Regions from separate parts of the Mesorhizobium sp. USDA 4413 genome, predicted to be linked through region 2. Evidence: predicted binding sites of a transcription regulator. Region 2 holds the regulator's gene; the other holds the start of a gene.
The links. Region 2 encodes LexA, which represses DNA repair genes until DNA is damaged. Its sites were predicted from a motif close to TGTTCNNNNTGTGTTCNG; they were not measured.
Positions count from the first base shown of each region.

Region 1: dinB (DNA polymerase IV) is a predicted target of LexA. The motif match lies at 6,114-6,131, and genes of this name have one in related genera.

Region 1 is NZ_JBVPRP010000001.1:3,586,283-3,593,565, reverse strand. Features, by position in the region: gene ACVMIM_RS17375 (hypothetical protein) at 1-288, shown strand, start outside; gene ACVMIM_RS17370 (TadE/TadG family type IV pilus assembly protein) at 458-874, opposite strand; gene ACVMIM_RS17365 (TadE/TadG family type IV pilus assembly protein) at 864-1,304, opposite strand; gene ACVMIM_RS17360 (pilus assembly protein TadG-related protein) at 1,310-2,491, opposite strand; gene ACVMIM_RS17355 (TadE/TadG family type IV pilus assembly protein) at 2,838-4,055, shown strand; gene ACVMIM_RS17350 (hypothetical protein) at 4,081-4,317, opposite strand; gene ACVMIM_RS17345 (polymerase) at 4,347-4,607, opposite strand; gene ACVMIM_RS17340 (hypothetical protein) at 4,962-5,153, opposite strand; gene ACVMIM_RS17335 (cupin domain-containing protein) at 5,559-5,939, shown strand; gene dinB (DNA polymerase IV) at 6,208-7,283, shown strand, end outside.
Region 2 is NZ_JBVPRP010000001.1:4,411,259-4,418,541, forward strand. Features, by position in the region: gene ACVMIM_RS21540 (peptidyl-prolyl cis-trans isomerase) at 1-192, shown strand, start outside; gene trpD (anthranilate phosphoribosyltransferase) at 189-1,199, shown strand; gene trpC (indole-3-glycerol phosphate synthase TrpC) at 1,204-2,016, shown strand; gene moaC (cyclic pyranopterin monophosphate synthase MoaC) at 2,018-2,494, shown strand; gene ACVMIM_RS21560 (molybdopterin molybdotransferase MoeA) at 2,494-3,699, shown strand; gene lexA (transcriptional repressor LexA) at 3,816-4,556, shown strand; gene ACVMIM_RS21570 (ComEC/Rec2 family competence protein) at 4,550-7,009, opposite strand; gene gltX (glutamate--tRNA ligase) at 7,111-7,283, shown strand, end outside.

The sequences.
Region 1 (7,283 bases), 820 kb from region 2:
AGCCGAATTCTTCTCACCGCCGCCTTTGTTGCTTTGTCCTGTGGCCTGGCCACGGCCCAGTCGGGCACGTCGTCGGGCACCTCTTCGTCATCGTCGACCACGACCACAATGCCTAGCAGCCAAGGCACGGACCAGACGACGACGAATTCGACCAACGCGAATTCGGCGAAGGATTGCGCGCCCGGGCAGCAGGCCGGCAGCGCAAAGCAGGCAGCGCCTGGGCAGCAGGACACAAGCGCGAAATCGAATGCTCCCGGCCAGATGAAAACGACAACTGAAGGCTGCTAGCCTGAGCGGGCACAGCTAAACAATTCCAGGAAAAATGCGCAGCGGTTCTGCCGGAATTGCGCAAAAACAGGGGCTCGCAGCGGTTCGGCGATCCCGCGTATGCCGGACCGCTCTGGCCCTTGCGCCGCCGGCATCCGGCCCCGACTGCCCACGGTTTTCCTGGAATTGCCTAACCGCCCACCAGCGGCACGGTCACCGAGGTGGTGTAGCTGATCGGGAAATTGCTGAAATAGGGGAAGCTGATGACGAAGGCATAGCTGGCGTTGACGTGGGCCATGCGGAAGCCGCCGCTCGCGGGGTCGATAGTGATGGTGACATTCACATTCTGCAGTCCGAGCGCCTGCAATTTCTGCGTCGCGACCGCCTGGATGTCGGCCTGGGTCAGCGCGTTGTTGAGTTGCAGCGAACGCGCGGAAGCTTCGAGGGCGTAGCGCACGCTTGATATGCTGTTCATCGACCAGCCGAAGGCGAAGATGCCGAACAGGAGCATGATGAGGAAAGGCGCAATCAGCGCGAATTCCAGACCCGCGCCGCCCGCTTCATTAGCCGCAAATGCCGAAAGCCGGAGTCTTCGTTCAGCGCACACGGACCACCTGCACATGGCCGATTGCGGTATTGTCCGGGTATGGGCCGAAGGTGAAGGGCGGAATCCAGGTGCCGGATGCCTGAATCTGGACGTAGACGGACGGCGCTTTAGGTCCACTGCATAAGGTCGATGCATCGACCACGGTGGTGCCGCACTTATAGATGCGACTGATCGTGACCTGCGCGTCGGAAGGCTTGTTCTCCCAGCTCGCCAGCGCGACAGTCTGGGTCGCGCTGTCATCGACGGATCCTGCCATCACAAAGTTCGCTGCCGTCTTCACGCCGGCGCGCATCGATAGCGAACTGGCGACATAGGACCAGCCGTCCATGATTCCGAGCAACACTGCACATAGGACCGGTAGGACCAGCGCTAACTCCACCGCGGCTATGCCCGTCTTGTCGCGAACGGCCGTAAGGAGTTGCCTGGCCATAAATTTCACTCGACGACCGCGACCGACCGTGCCGCCGGAATGTCCTTCATCCCAAGGCTCGAGCAATCCTGGTTGATGGTCGAATTGCCCGACCACTGGATAGTGTCGGCAACAACCTGGGTGCAGCCGTTTTGACCCGAGAAATTGCCAAGGTAATTGACCCGCTGCCTAGGAAAATAGATGGCGCCGGTCAAAAGCGAGGTCGCAGTGCCGTTGAAGGTGCTCTGCGCCGCGGTTCCGGTCCTGTCGCCGTAGAACAGCACGCCGGAATAGGTGCCCGAGGTCGGCGCGCTCAGCGTCACGGTGGCGTTGCCGTTCATGCTGACGGTGTTGCTGCCCGCCATGTAGATGGTTACGCCGCTGCCCTGGACGACCGCGCCCGCGTTGATCTTCAAATTGCCCTGGACGACATAGACGCCGGGAGAAAGCGTGACAATGCCGTTGAGGTTCATGCCATTGCAGTAGGTTCCGGGCTGGATTGTTTGCGTCGACTTACCACCGTTGACGTTCTGGCAGGAGCCGCTACTCGCGGGCGCCGGCAGACTGGCGAACGGATCGGCCGCCGGCAGGGCCTGAGTGATCGGGGCCTTGCATACCGTAGTCACCGGGTTGTTCAGCACCATGCCGCCGGCCGAAATCAGGCAATCGGCCTGAAGTCCCGCCGCGCCCTGCACTTTGATGGCATCGTTCGCAATAGAGTTCGACATGATGACGCAGCCGGTCAGCTTGACGCTGGTGCTGCCGGAATAGAGCACTGCCTGCGAGGCCGACTGACTGAGCGCCAGGTTGCAGGCCTTCGAAGCGTCGGTGATCAGGGCCACCGCCCTCGCCCGCTCCGGCACCTTTGTCTGCGTGAAGATGGAGGTGAACATCCGGTCGAGATTCTGGTTGAGAATGACCTCCACCGCCTTCTTGGCCGTGTTCGGCCCCGAAATGGGCGGCGTATTGACGATGATGGTGCCCTCGCCCAGCCCGTTCGAGGCGGCCGATGACGTGGCAGCCGCCGTGATCGCCGCGGTGTCGGACCCCTGGACCTTTTCCAACGCCCCGGCATAAGCTGCCGCGTCGGCGATCGCCTGCAGCTTCAGGCTCGAATAGTACCAATAGGAGGTTTCGACGCCGAGCCCCGCGCCGCCGACGACGACCGGCAGGGTGAGCGCGAATATGGTCGCGACATTGCCGCCCATGCCTTCGCAAAAGCGTCGAAAAGAAACTCGAGAAAAAAGATGTCTGAAGAAACGACCCGAAGAGGCCATGGCCGAGCGCACCCAAGCTATCCCAGCCGCCACGTCATCATTGCGATGTGAACGAATGCCTAATTATTTCGCTCGATTTGCACCGGTGGGCCTCCAGCGCTCCCTTGTTCCCACCTTGCGCGGCACAGACTCAGACCTAAGGCCCAACACATATCGGACTTAAGGCGTAACCATCTGTAGAAGCTAATGTTTTAGCTTTTCTGCATTTTATCTTTTTTGCAAATCGCTCGTTGAGACGGCGCGCATATCACATACCGCATATCGGCGAGGATGACTCATGTTGGGACGTTTTTTGGCATCGAGACGCGGCAACTTCGCGATCGCGGCCGCAGTCGCCATGGTGCCGCTTATGCTTGGCGTCGCGGCATCCATCGACCTGATAGGCACGAGCGACGACGCCGCGCAGTTGCAGAACTCGCTGGACGCGGCTGGCCTGGCGATCGGCACGAAATATCAGGCGAGCATGTCGGCGAGCGACGTGCAGCAGCTCGGCCAGACCTTCTTCGCCGCCAATATGAGCGCAGCCGACGCACAGGAGCTGTCGGGCAGCCTCGCCGCTTTCCAGGCCAGCGCAAGCGGCGGTCCGGGCGCCTATTTCATCTCGCTGTCGTCGAGCATCAGCCGGCCGGCCTTCGTCAGCGGCATGCCGGCCTGGCAGGCGACGCGCACCGCCTCGGTCAAGCTCAAACCAGGCGCGCAAGCCTGCGTGCTCGCGCTCGATCAGCACGCCGACGGCGCGGTCAACCTGCAGGGCTCGACCGATGTGACGATGAATGGCTGCGTGATAGCGGCCAATTCGGACGCGCCCGACGCCGTCAGCCGAGGAGGTTCGGCGATCGTCAGCGCCGGCTGCGTCTCGACCGTCGGCGGCACGCAGGGGCTGACGCCGCCCAACGCCACGCTTTCCTGCGGCGCGCCGCAAGAGAACCAGTATGCCTCGTTCGATCCGCTGGCGGATGTCGTTCCGCCTGCCTACACGCTCTGCCTGCCGGTGCCCAATGGCAAAACGGTGACGCTCTCGCCGGGCACCTATTGCGACAGGACCTTGTCGGGAAAGATCACCCTCAATCCTGGCACCTACCTCATGCGCAACGTCACCATAAAGCCGGGGGGCAACGGCAGCCTGAGCGGACAGGGCGTGACGATCTTCCTGATGGAGAATTCGCGGCTCACCATCAACGCCAACGAGCAGGTGAACCTCTCGCCGCCGACGAGCGGTCCTTACGCCGGCATCACCATCTTCCAGGCGCATGGCAACACTCAGCCCCTGCTGCTCAACGGCGGATCCGGCTCGGTGGTGAGCGGCTTCATCTATGCTCCGGACGCCGCCATCACCTATACCGGAAATTCGGATATGACAGCCCAGGGCAGTTGCCTGAGGCTGGTCGGCGATACTGTAGCAATGATAGGGAACTCGGCCGTAAAGTCGGATTGCACGGCCGAACTCGCAGGCCGGGCGGCGTATGCGGGCCGGATGATCACCCTGGCGAAATGAGCGCCAGTCTCCCGTCTGGAGGAGATTACGCCTGGTCCACGATATCCGCGCCCGCCTGCTCGTCGAAGAGCACCGCGCAGCCGCGCTCGAGCGCGACCTGTGTCAAGGCGTTGGTCGCGTCCTCATCCGACGAGACGAAATCGCCGGTCAGCACGCGCAATTCCTCGACTGCCTTGGACATCGGCACGACACGCCCGGCCAAAGGGTCGCTCGCGCATGCATCGATGACGCACAAAAGATCGATGAGTTCAAAATTACCCATGGCGGCCTCCGCCAGCGCCATCCCTTCGCTCAATCAACGGCATGAGCCGCGGACTGGTTCCCCCGCCCGCCTTCATCGGGTGACCTGACGGGCGCGAGCTTGAGATCGAAGCGGGCCGGCAGGCACGGCTCGACACAGGCCCTGCGCACCGAGCCTGTCGCGGTCGCGTCGATCGGAAGGAGGATCACCATCTCGGCATCGCGTTGTGGCCAGAGCGGCCTGCCGAAGAGGAGGAAGACGCCGCCGATCAATACCGCCAGAAGCAGCGCGGCAAACAGGTTCGCGATCATGTTGCCGGGTTCACGAGGGAAGGAGTGCCTGCCATATCGCAGGAATGGCAGGCACTCCGTGGTCAACCGCCGATGAAGGGACTTTGTCCGGCGGCTTGCTACCAAATGAAATTGATGTCCTCTTGTTTCTTACAAATCGATGTCTCGGGCCTCTGCGTTCGATGGGTGAGACTTCAGTCTGAAGATGGTCCCAGACCGTTGATATGCATGCAGCCGAGTGCCCGGCGAAGCGTTGGTTTTCGCTGCTTCACTCTCGGTCCGCGTGTTCTTGCGAACCGCAGGCCGTTCCCTGAACGGTAGATCTCACACCGAGCATCTAGTCGCGCCGTATGTCCGAGCGATTGAGCCCGATACTCAGTCCTCGAGGTCCATCTGCTGATGGCCGGGCTGCTGGTGCCATAGCACCTGGCGATAATCCTTCAGTTCGACGACCTGGCTGCAGACCGGACAGACATAGCTGTCGCAGCATTGGCGAAGCGCCGGCGGGCCGCGACGGGCGGCAATGACCGGCGGGCGCGAATAGCCTTTCACGGCTGGATCAAGCATTGGTTTCCTCCTGGTGGTGTTGATTATCTCCGCCCAAAAGTTTGTCCCCTTGCCCTGCTATGTCGCGCCGGCGCGGCGTTCGGCCAGCGCTGAGCAGGTGGACGTAATGCTGATGGGGATTGCGAAAAGCCGCGACGGTATCGCCTTAATCGTTGCCGAGGGTCGCATCGAATTCTCCCTGTCGGGCGAGAACGGATGGGTCCCTCAACCACCGCCGTGCCAGCGCGAAAACAGGAAAGCACCCGGCGATCAGGTCCGCAATAACTTTCGACAAGAAGCGCCAAATCTTCAGGGCCGAGCGTGCCTCCAATTATATTAGCGAACCCTCATAACAAGGCGTATGTATGAGACAGCGGTCGCCGACGATCGCAACGTCAGGCGCCGCTTCACACATGGGAGGATGCCGTGGCTGAAACTGCTGTGAATGTGACGAAGCTCGAATCCAAATCGCACAACAATCCAGACGAGGTCCGCGCGCCCGCCAAGACGCGTGTCGAGATCGTCCGGCTGCCGGGTTACTCGCTGGCGCGCATGAACATGCAGCCGGGCTGGAAATGGTCCGAATGCGTTAAGCCGGTGGTCAAGACCGACAGCTGCCAGGTCTCGCATGTCGGCTATGTCGTATCCGGCTCGATCACGGTGCGGCTGACCGACGGCACGCAAAAGACCTTTGAGGCCGGCTCTTCCTACACCATCCCGCCCGGCCACGACGCCTGGGTCGAAGGCAACCAGCCGTTCCAATGCATCGAGTTCTTGAGCGCCGAAGAATACGCCAAGCCGGCGTAGGACGGCTTATAGACCCGCCGCTAAGGCAGGCGATGCCGTGGGATCGGGGCGAGCCGTCGCTCCGACCCCTTTCGCAGGTGCAAACGCCGTCTCATTCATTCGAATGAAGCACCTCGTTCGTTTGCCTGTAGACAAACGAAACGGCCCTACGCGTCCTTGACACGAGACTTCTTTTGTTCTCTTTCTGTTCCTGAAATCCGCCCTGTTCCAACAGAGAAATCTAATGCTGCAACGCGGCAGGGCGGCGGGCCGCAGACAGGAGCGCGGGATGCTCGGGACGAACGCCGCTTCAAGTGCCGCCACCATCCTGCATGCCGATCTCGATGCCTTCTATGCGTCGGTCGAGCAGTTGCTCGATCCGTCGCTGCGCGGCAAGCCGATCGCCGTCGGCGGCGGCGTTGTGCTGGCGGCTTCCTATGAAGCCAAGGTCTTCGGCGTACGCGGCGGCATGCCCGGCCGCAAGGCGCGGGAGCTCTGCCCGCAGTTGATCTTCGTGGGCGGACGCTTCAGCGAATACCAGCGGCTCGGCGACGCGGCGATCAAGGTGCTCGACGACTTCACGCCGCTGGTCGAGCGCATCTCGATCGACGAGGCTTTCGCCGACGTCGCCGGCTGCACGCATCTGTTCGGGCCGCCGCAAGAGATCGCACGAAAAATCCGCGAGCGGGTGAAGGCAGAGCTCGGCCTGCCGATCTCGATCGGCGTGGCGCGGACGAAGCATCTCGCCAAGATCGCCTCGCAGGTGGCGAAGCCCGACGGGCTGGTGATGGTCGAGCCCGGCGGCGAGCTCGCCTTCCTGCACGACCTGCCCGTCACGCTGATGTGGGGCGTCGGCCCGGCGACCAGGGCAAGGCTCGCGGAGATCGGCATCGAGACGATCGGGCAACTGGCGCGCACCCATAGCGGCGCGCTGGAACGGCTGATCGGCCATGCTGCCGGCCAGAAGCTCGCCGCCCTTGCCTGGAACCGCGACCCGCGGAAGCTCGATATGCATCGGCGAGCGCATTCCGCCGGCGCGCAGTCGGCGCTTGGCCGGAAGCCCGCGCTGCCGCGCGTCTTCCTGCCGACGCTCCTACATCTGGCCGACCGCGTCGCCAGCCGGTTGCGCGCCAAGGACCGGCCCGGCCGCACGGTCACGGTGCGCGTGCGGTTCGCCGACATGCGCGCGGTCACCCGCTCCGTCACGCTGGAGCAGCCGATCCAGGCCACCACGATGCTCGCCGAGATCGCCGAGGAGCTGGTTCGCGGCGTGCTCGCCGCCCATCCGGGCGAGAGGGACATCTCGCTGCTGGCGATTTCCGTCTCGCATTTGGAGGAAGGAGCCGAACTGCAGCTCGAACTGCC
Region 2 (7,283 bases):
CAGATCCTGTTCAAGGTCGCCGAGGTCTTCGAGCCGGCAGGCGCCGACGGCAGCGCGGTGCCGGAAGACGCGCAGAAATCCTTCGGCGCCGGCATGTCCGACGACCTGCTCGACCAGCTGGTGGCGCAGCTGCAATCGCAATATGACGTTCGCATCGACCCGAACGCCGTTTCGCAAGCACAGACACGATGAGCGCGCTGAAGACACACATAGCCAAGGTTGCCACCGGCAGCGCGCTTTCCTTCGAGGAAGCGCGCGAGGCGTTCGACATCATCATGTCGGGCGACGCGACGCCCGGCCAGATCGGCGGCTTCCTGATGGCGCTGCGCGTGCGCGGCGAGACCGTGAGCGAGATATCCGGCGCGGTGGCGACGATGCGCGCCAAGATGCTGCGTGTCGAGGCGCCGCACGGCGCCATCGACATCGTCGGCACCGGCGGCGACAATTCGCACTCGGTCAACATCTCGACCGCTTCGGCCTTCGTCATCGCCGCCGCCGGGGTGCCGGTCGCCAAGCATGGCAATCGCGGCCTGTCCTCGCTGACGGGCTCCGCCGATGTGCTGACGGCGCTGGGCGTCAAGATCGATGTCTCGCCGGAAATGATCGGCCGCTGCATCCACGAAGCCGGCGTCGGCTTCATGTTCGCGCCGGCGCATCATCCGGCGATGAAGCATGTCGGGCCGACCCGCGTCGAGCTCGGCACCCGCACCATCTTCAACCTGCTCGGGCCGTTGTCGAACCCGGCCGGCGTCAGCCGTCAGATGGTGGGCGTCTTCCTGCCGGAGTGGATCATGCCGGTGGCCGAGACGCTGAAGGCGCTGGGCGCCGATCACGCCTGGGTCGTCCATGGCGACGGCTATGACGAGATCACCACGACGGGCGAAACCCAGGTGGCGGAGCTTGCCGGCGGCGAGATCCGCAGCTTCACCCTGACGCCGGAAGCCGTCGGGTTGAAGCGGCACAGCAAGGAAGAGCTGCGCGGCGGCGACGCGGCCTACAACGCCAAGGAATTGCGCGATATGCTGGGCGGAGCGGCCGGCGCCTATCGCGACACGGTGCTGATGAATGCCGGCGCCGGGCTGGTCGTGGCCGGCAAGGTGACGACTTTGGCCGACGGCATCACGGCGGCGGCGCAAGCGATCGACAGCGGCCGCGCGCTCGGCGTGCTGGACAAGCTGGTCGAGATTTCGAACGGATAAGGCCTTGTCGGACATCCTGCGCAAGATCGAAGCCTACAAGCGCGAAGAGATCGCCGCGGCGAAGCTCGCCGTGCCGTTCGCCGAGATCAAGGCGAAAGCCAGGGACGCGGAGCCGCCGCGCGGCTTCCTCGCGGCACTGGAAGCCAAGCGCCGGGCCGGCGGTTTCGCGCTGATCGCCGAGATAAAGAAGGCCAGCCCTTCCAAGGGCCTGATCCGCGCCGATTTCGATCCACCGGCGCTCGCTAGGGCCTATCAGAAAGGTGGCGCAGCCTGTCTTTCGGTGCTGACCGATGCGCCGTCTTTCCAGGGCGCTCCGGAATTTCTGACCAATGCGCGCAAGGCGGTGTCTCTGCCCGCGTTGCGTAAGGATTTTCTGTTCGACCCTTATCAGGTCTACGAGGCCCGCGCCTGGGGCGCGGACGCCATCCTGATCATCATGGCAAGCGTTGACGATGCCCTGGCGAGCGAATTGGAAGCGACCGCGTTCGAACTCGGGATGGACGCGCTGATCGAGGTGCATGACGAGGCCGAAACGGAGCGCGCGCTAAAATTGTCGTCGCGGCTGATCGGAATCAACAACCGCAATTTGCGGACCTTCGAGACCAGGCTTGAGACTTCCGAGCGGGTGGCGCCGATGGTGCCGGGCGGCTACCTGCTGGTCAGCGAAAGCGGCATCTTCACCCACGACGACTGCCTCAGGATGCAGAAGACCGGCATCGGCGCCTTCCTGGTCGGCGAGAGCCTGATGCGGCAGGCGGATGTGGCCGCGGCGACCGAGCTTCTGCTGACAGGCAAGGCGGCGGCTGAGGCCATCTGAGATGGCCCTCACCCATCTCGACGCCAAGGGCGAAGCCAACATGGTCGATGTCGGCGACAAGGCCGAGACAACACGCACCGCGATCGCCGAAGGCTTTGTCTCGATGCAGCCGGAAACGCTGGAGATAATTCTCGCCGGCGACGCCAAGAAGGGCGATGTGCTGGGCACAGCGCGCATCGCCGGCATCATGGCCGCGAAGAAGACGCATGAGCTGATCCCGCTTTGCCATCCGCTGCTTCTCACCAAAGTGGCCGTCGAGATCGAGCCGGACCGCGCGCTACCCGGCCTCAGGATCACCGCGCTTGCCCGCGTCACCGGCAAGACCGGCGTGGAGATGGAGGCGCTGACCGCCGCTTCGGTCGCCTGCCTCACCATCTACGACATGGCCAAGGCGGCGGACCGTGGCATGGTGATTTCCGGTATCCGGCTGGTCGAAAAGACCGGCGGCAAGTCGGGCGACTACAAGGCGGGTGCCTGATGGCCCTCGTTCTAGTCGCCGAAGCGCTCGAACGCTTGCTCGACGGCGCAGCACCTTTGCCGGGCGAGAGCGTTCCGCTGGCGGACGTGGCCGGGCGGGTTCTCGCCGAACCGGTTGTGGCGCTGCGCACCCAGCCGCCCTTCAACGCCTCGGCGATGGACGGCTACGCCGTACGCTCCGCCGACGTTGCTTCTGCGCCGGCGCAACTGGAGGTCATAGGCATGGCGCCCGCCGGGCGCGGCTTTTCCGGGACTGTCGGCGAAGGCCAGGCGGTGCGCATCTTCACCGGCGCGCCGCTGCCTGAAGGCGCGGACACCATCGTCATCCAGGAAAACGTCCGCGATCTCGGCAACCGCCAGATCGAGGTGACGGAGCCGACGGCCGAAGCACGCAATGTGCGCCGCCGCGGGCTCGACTTCGTCCAGGGCGACGTGGTGCTCGAAAAGGGCCGCGTGCTCGACGCGGCGGCCCTTTCGCTTGCAGCCTCGGCCAACCATCCCGCCTTGAATGTCGTGCGCCGGCCGCTGGTCGCGATCATCGCCACCGGCGATGAACTGTTGCCGCCGGGCAGCGCGCTCGGCCCCGATCAGATCATTTCATCCAACGCCTATGGCGTCGCCGCCGCCGCCCAGTCGGTCGGCGCGCGTGCGCTCGATCTCGGCATCGCCGCCGATCGTAAGGAAGCGATCGCGGCGCTGGTCCGGAAAGCAGTCGAGGCGAACGCCGATGTCATCGTCACGCTCGGCGGCGCCTCGGTCGGTGACCACGACCTGATCCATGACGTGCTGACCAGTGAAGGCATGCGGCTCGACTTCTGGAAGATCGCCATGCGCCCCGGCAAACCGCTGATGTTCGGCCGGCTTGGCAATGTCCGCTGCATCGGCCTGCCCGGCAACCCGGTGGCCAGCATCGTCTGCTCGCAGCTGTTCCTTAAGCCGCTGCTTGCCAGGCTCGGCGGCCGCGACCACAGGCAGGAGCTGCGAACGGCCCGGCTGGGCGCAGCGATGCAGGCCAACGATCTCAGGCAGGACTATGTGCGCGCCGTCATACGCGAGGACGCCGGCACGCTCGTCGCGACCCCGTTCGGCATCCAGGACTCCTCGATGCTCAGAACGCTCGCCGACGCCAACGGCCTGATCGTGCGCGAGCCCTTCGCGCCGGCAGCCGAGACCGGCGCCGAATGCAGCGTTCTGATGTTACGCTGAACAAATCGTCAACGAGTTCACTAAACTTTAAACGGTTGCGGAACACAACTGGAACAGATAGTGTTTGTTCTGGGTTTGTTTTTCTGATTCTGGTTTCAGAACCCGTGGGGGCCGCCATGCTGACGCGCAAACAACATGAACTTCTGATGTTCATCCACGAAAGGCTGAAGGAAAGCGGGATTCCGCCGTCTTTCGACGAGATGAAGGAAGCGCTCGACCTCGCCTCCAAGTCCGGCATCCACCGGCTGATCACGGCGCTGGAGGAACGCGGTTTCATTCGCCGGCTGCCGAACCGGGCGCGGGCGCTGGAAGTGCTGCGCCTGCCCGACTCGATCGCACCCGGCCTCAATGCGGCGAAGAAGTTTTCGCCAAGCGTCATCCAGGGCAGCCTGGGTCAGAACAATCTCAGCCGTCAGGTCAAGCCGGCTGCGCCCTCGCGCGCCCCGACGCCAAGCAACGACGACGATGCCGGCTCGGCCGTATCCATTCCGGTGATGGGCCGCATCGCCGCCGGTGTCCCGATCGACGCCATCCAGCACCAGACGCATTCGATCACGGTGCCGCCGGACATGATCGCCGGCGGCGAGCATTATGCGCTGGAGGTCAAAGGCGACTCGATGATCGAGGCCGGCATCTTCGACGGCGACACGGTCATCATCCGCAACGCCAACACGGCAAGCCCGGGCGAGATCGTGGTGGCGCTGGTCGATGATGAGGAAGCGACGCTCAAGCGCTTCCGCCGCAAGGGTGCCTCGATCGCGCTGGAAGCTGCCAACCCGGCCTACGAGACCCGCATCTTCGGACCGGATCGGGTGAAGGTGCAGGGCAAGCTCGTCGGGTTGATCCGCCGCTACTGATCCGGTTGCGAAGGTTTCGCATCCGTCCGCTGAGGCTTTTGATAAGGCGGCAGTCCTCTCGCCTCGCGGGTATACTTGCGCTGTTCGTGCCAAGGCCGGTACGGCTGCTCGACAGCATATTGGATGGCCGGTCGCGCGGTTGCCGATTGGGGATCGAAGAAGACGGCGGCGCTGCCGTCGCGCGCCAACTGCCGCTTGGTGACGACGAGCACGCGCGGATCGCGGCAGGGATTGTAGGCGGTGGCGTCGTTGATGACGACGAGGTCGGCAAAGCCGCAGGCCGGCCGGGCGCTGTCGCGGGTTTCAGCGAGTGCGACGATGGCGCCGGACGGATGCCGGCCGATGCAAAGATCACCCGTGCAGTAGAAGGGCGAGCCGGGCGGCAGATCGACGGGATCGACGATGTCCAGCGCATCTTTGGCGAACGTCTCCGGCGGCACGATTTCCTCGGCTTTCAGCGCCCGTTTCCAATTGTCGGTGGTGAACTCGTTGGCGCGTGCGCGACTGACGGCAAGCTCGCCACCGCCGATCGGCATCGCCACCAGATGCGCGTCCTCGGAAATGAGCACATCCGGCGTGCGGACATGCGGAATGGCCAGCAGCGCGGCAAGCGCGAAGGGAACGGCGGCAAGCCTCAGCCAGGTTGTGGCCATTGTCGCAATGACCAGCGCAATCGTCGCCAGCAGCACCGACTGGATCGAGATCAGCCCGACGGCGTCGACCGGTGAGCGTTCGGAGATCCATGCCGAAATGGCGATCATCGCCGTCAGTCCCTTGCCCATCACAAAGAGGAACGGGCCGTCGAAACCGAAGGGCATGGCCAGCGCGCTCAACACGGCAAACGGCATGACGATCAGTGACACGATCGGCATGACCGCCAGATTGGCGAGCAGACTGAGCGGCGACACGCGCTGGAAATGCCAAATCGCAAACAGCAATGTCGCGCTGCCCGCGATGAGCGACGTCACGGCGGCGCCGCCCACTCCAACCGCCAGTTTTCGCGACAGGAATCCCAGGAATGAACGCTTTGCCGGCGGCGCGATCGTTTTGCCGGCGCGATAGTCGGCAAAGCCGGCATAGGCGCCGACCAGGGCGGCGGTGGCGGCGAAGGACATCTGGAAACTCGGGCCGACCACCTCGTGCGGCGAGACGAGGATCACGGCGATTGCCGAGATCGCCAGGTTGCGCATCGTGAGCGCCGCACGGTCGAAGAGCACGGCGGCAAGCATCACGGCGAGCATGATGAAGCTTCGCTCGGCCGCCACCACGATGCCGGAGATGACGAGGTAAGCGGCGATCGAGATGAGCGCGATTCCGGCGGCATATTTCTTCACCGGCCGGCGCGAGGAGAAATCCGGAAGCAGCGCGAAGGCGCCGCGCAAAAGGACCATGATCGTGCCGGCGACCAGCGCCATGTGCAGGCCGGAGATCGAGATGATGTGGTAGATGCCGGTGCGCCGCATCGACTCGTTGATTGGCTCCGGAATGCCGGCGCGCACGCCGACGATCAGCGCCGCCGCGATCTCGCCCTCGGACCCGCCTATGCTGCTCCTGATGTGATCGGCGATCCCTTCGCGCGCATTTTCGACTGCCGAGGCGACGCGCGCGCCGAAAGGCGCCTCCACCGGCGCAACCAGCTTCGGGTCGCCCAGGAAAAAGCCGCTGCCGCCGATGCCGGCAAAATAGCTGTCGAAGGAAAAGTCGTAGCTGTCCGGCCGAACCGGGCCCGTCGGCGGCAGCAGCTTGGCATAGCCGGTCAGCATCGATCCGGCCGTCATGCCGGGCGGGATCCTGCGTGCCGACAGCCTGACGCGGTCCGGCGCGTAACGCAGCTTCGGATGGTCCGTGGAAATAAGGTCGATGGTCAGCCGGACACGGCCGTTGGCCATCGCCTCCGCGGTGACGAGCCGGCCCGTCAGCCTTGTCTGGATTTCCGAGCCCAGCATCGGGGTCGCCATTCGCCAGGTCTCCACCTTGGCCGCGAGAAAGCCCAAGGCGCAGAAAAGCGTTGCCATGAACAGAAGATGCGTTCTCTGCCAGGAGCGCGAGACCGCCGCGCAGACAGCCATCAGCGCCACGGCCGCAAGCGGCCTGTAGAGATCCGGCTCGGTGCTCAGCGAAAAGTAGTAGATGACACCGGCGGCCAGAAACACCGGCACCAGCAGAAAGCCGACGCCACGATCGAGCTCGGTGGTGGCAGCGACCGCAACGCTTCGGCGCAGCGCAGCAAGCGAAACGCGGCCAAGCTGTTTGCGGATCCTGCTGACGACGGCTGTTGGCGAGGCCGGCTGTAGCGCACCGCAACCGGGCGGCGGCAGCTCGGCGGGTGGATGGAGTTCCGGAAGCGAAAATGGCGCTTCTTCAGTGGACGCGGCATGAGCAAACATCAGGCGCTCGCTGACGCCTGCTGTCGTTCCTCCGCCCTCCTCCGCGCCCCCGCCACGTCCAGCCATCGGGTCTGCCCCTTGCGCCCCAGACCGCCTATGCTACATGAACGCCGGTCGCGTGGAAGCCCGCGCGAAATGTGCCGTTTCAGTGCTTCTTCGAGAGTTCCATGTCCGACAAGGTCGTCACACGTTTTGCCCCCTCGCCAACAGGCTACCTGCATATTGGCGGGGCACGCACGGCGCTGTTCAACTGGCTTTATGCCAAGCACACCGGCGGCACGATGCTTTTGCGTATCGAGGACACCGATCGCGAGCGCTCCACCCAAGCCGCTACGGCCGC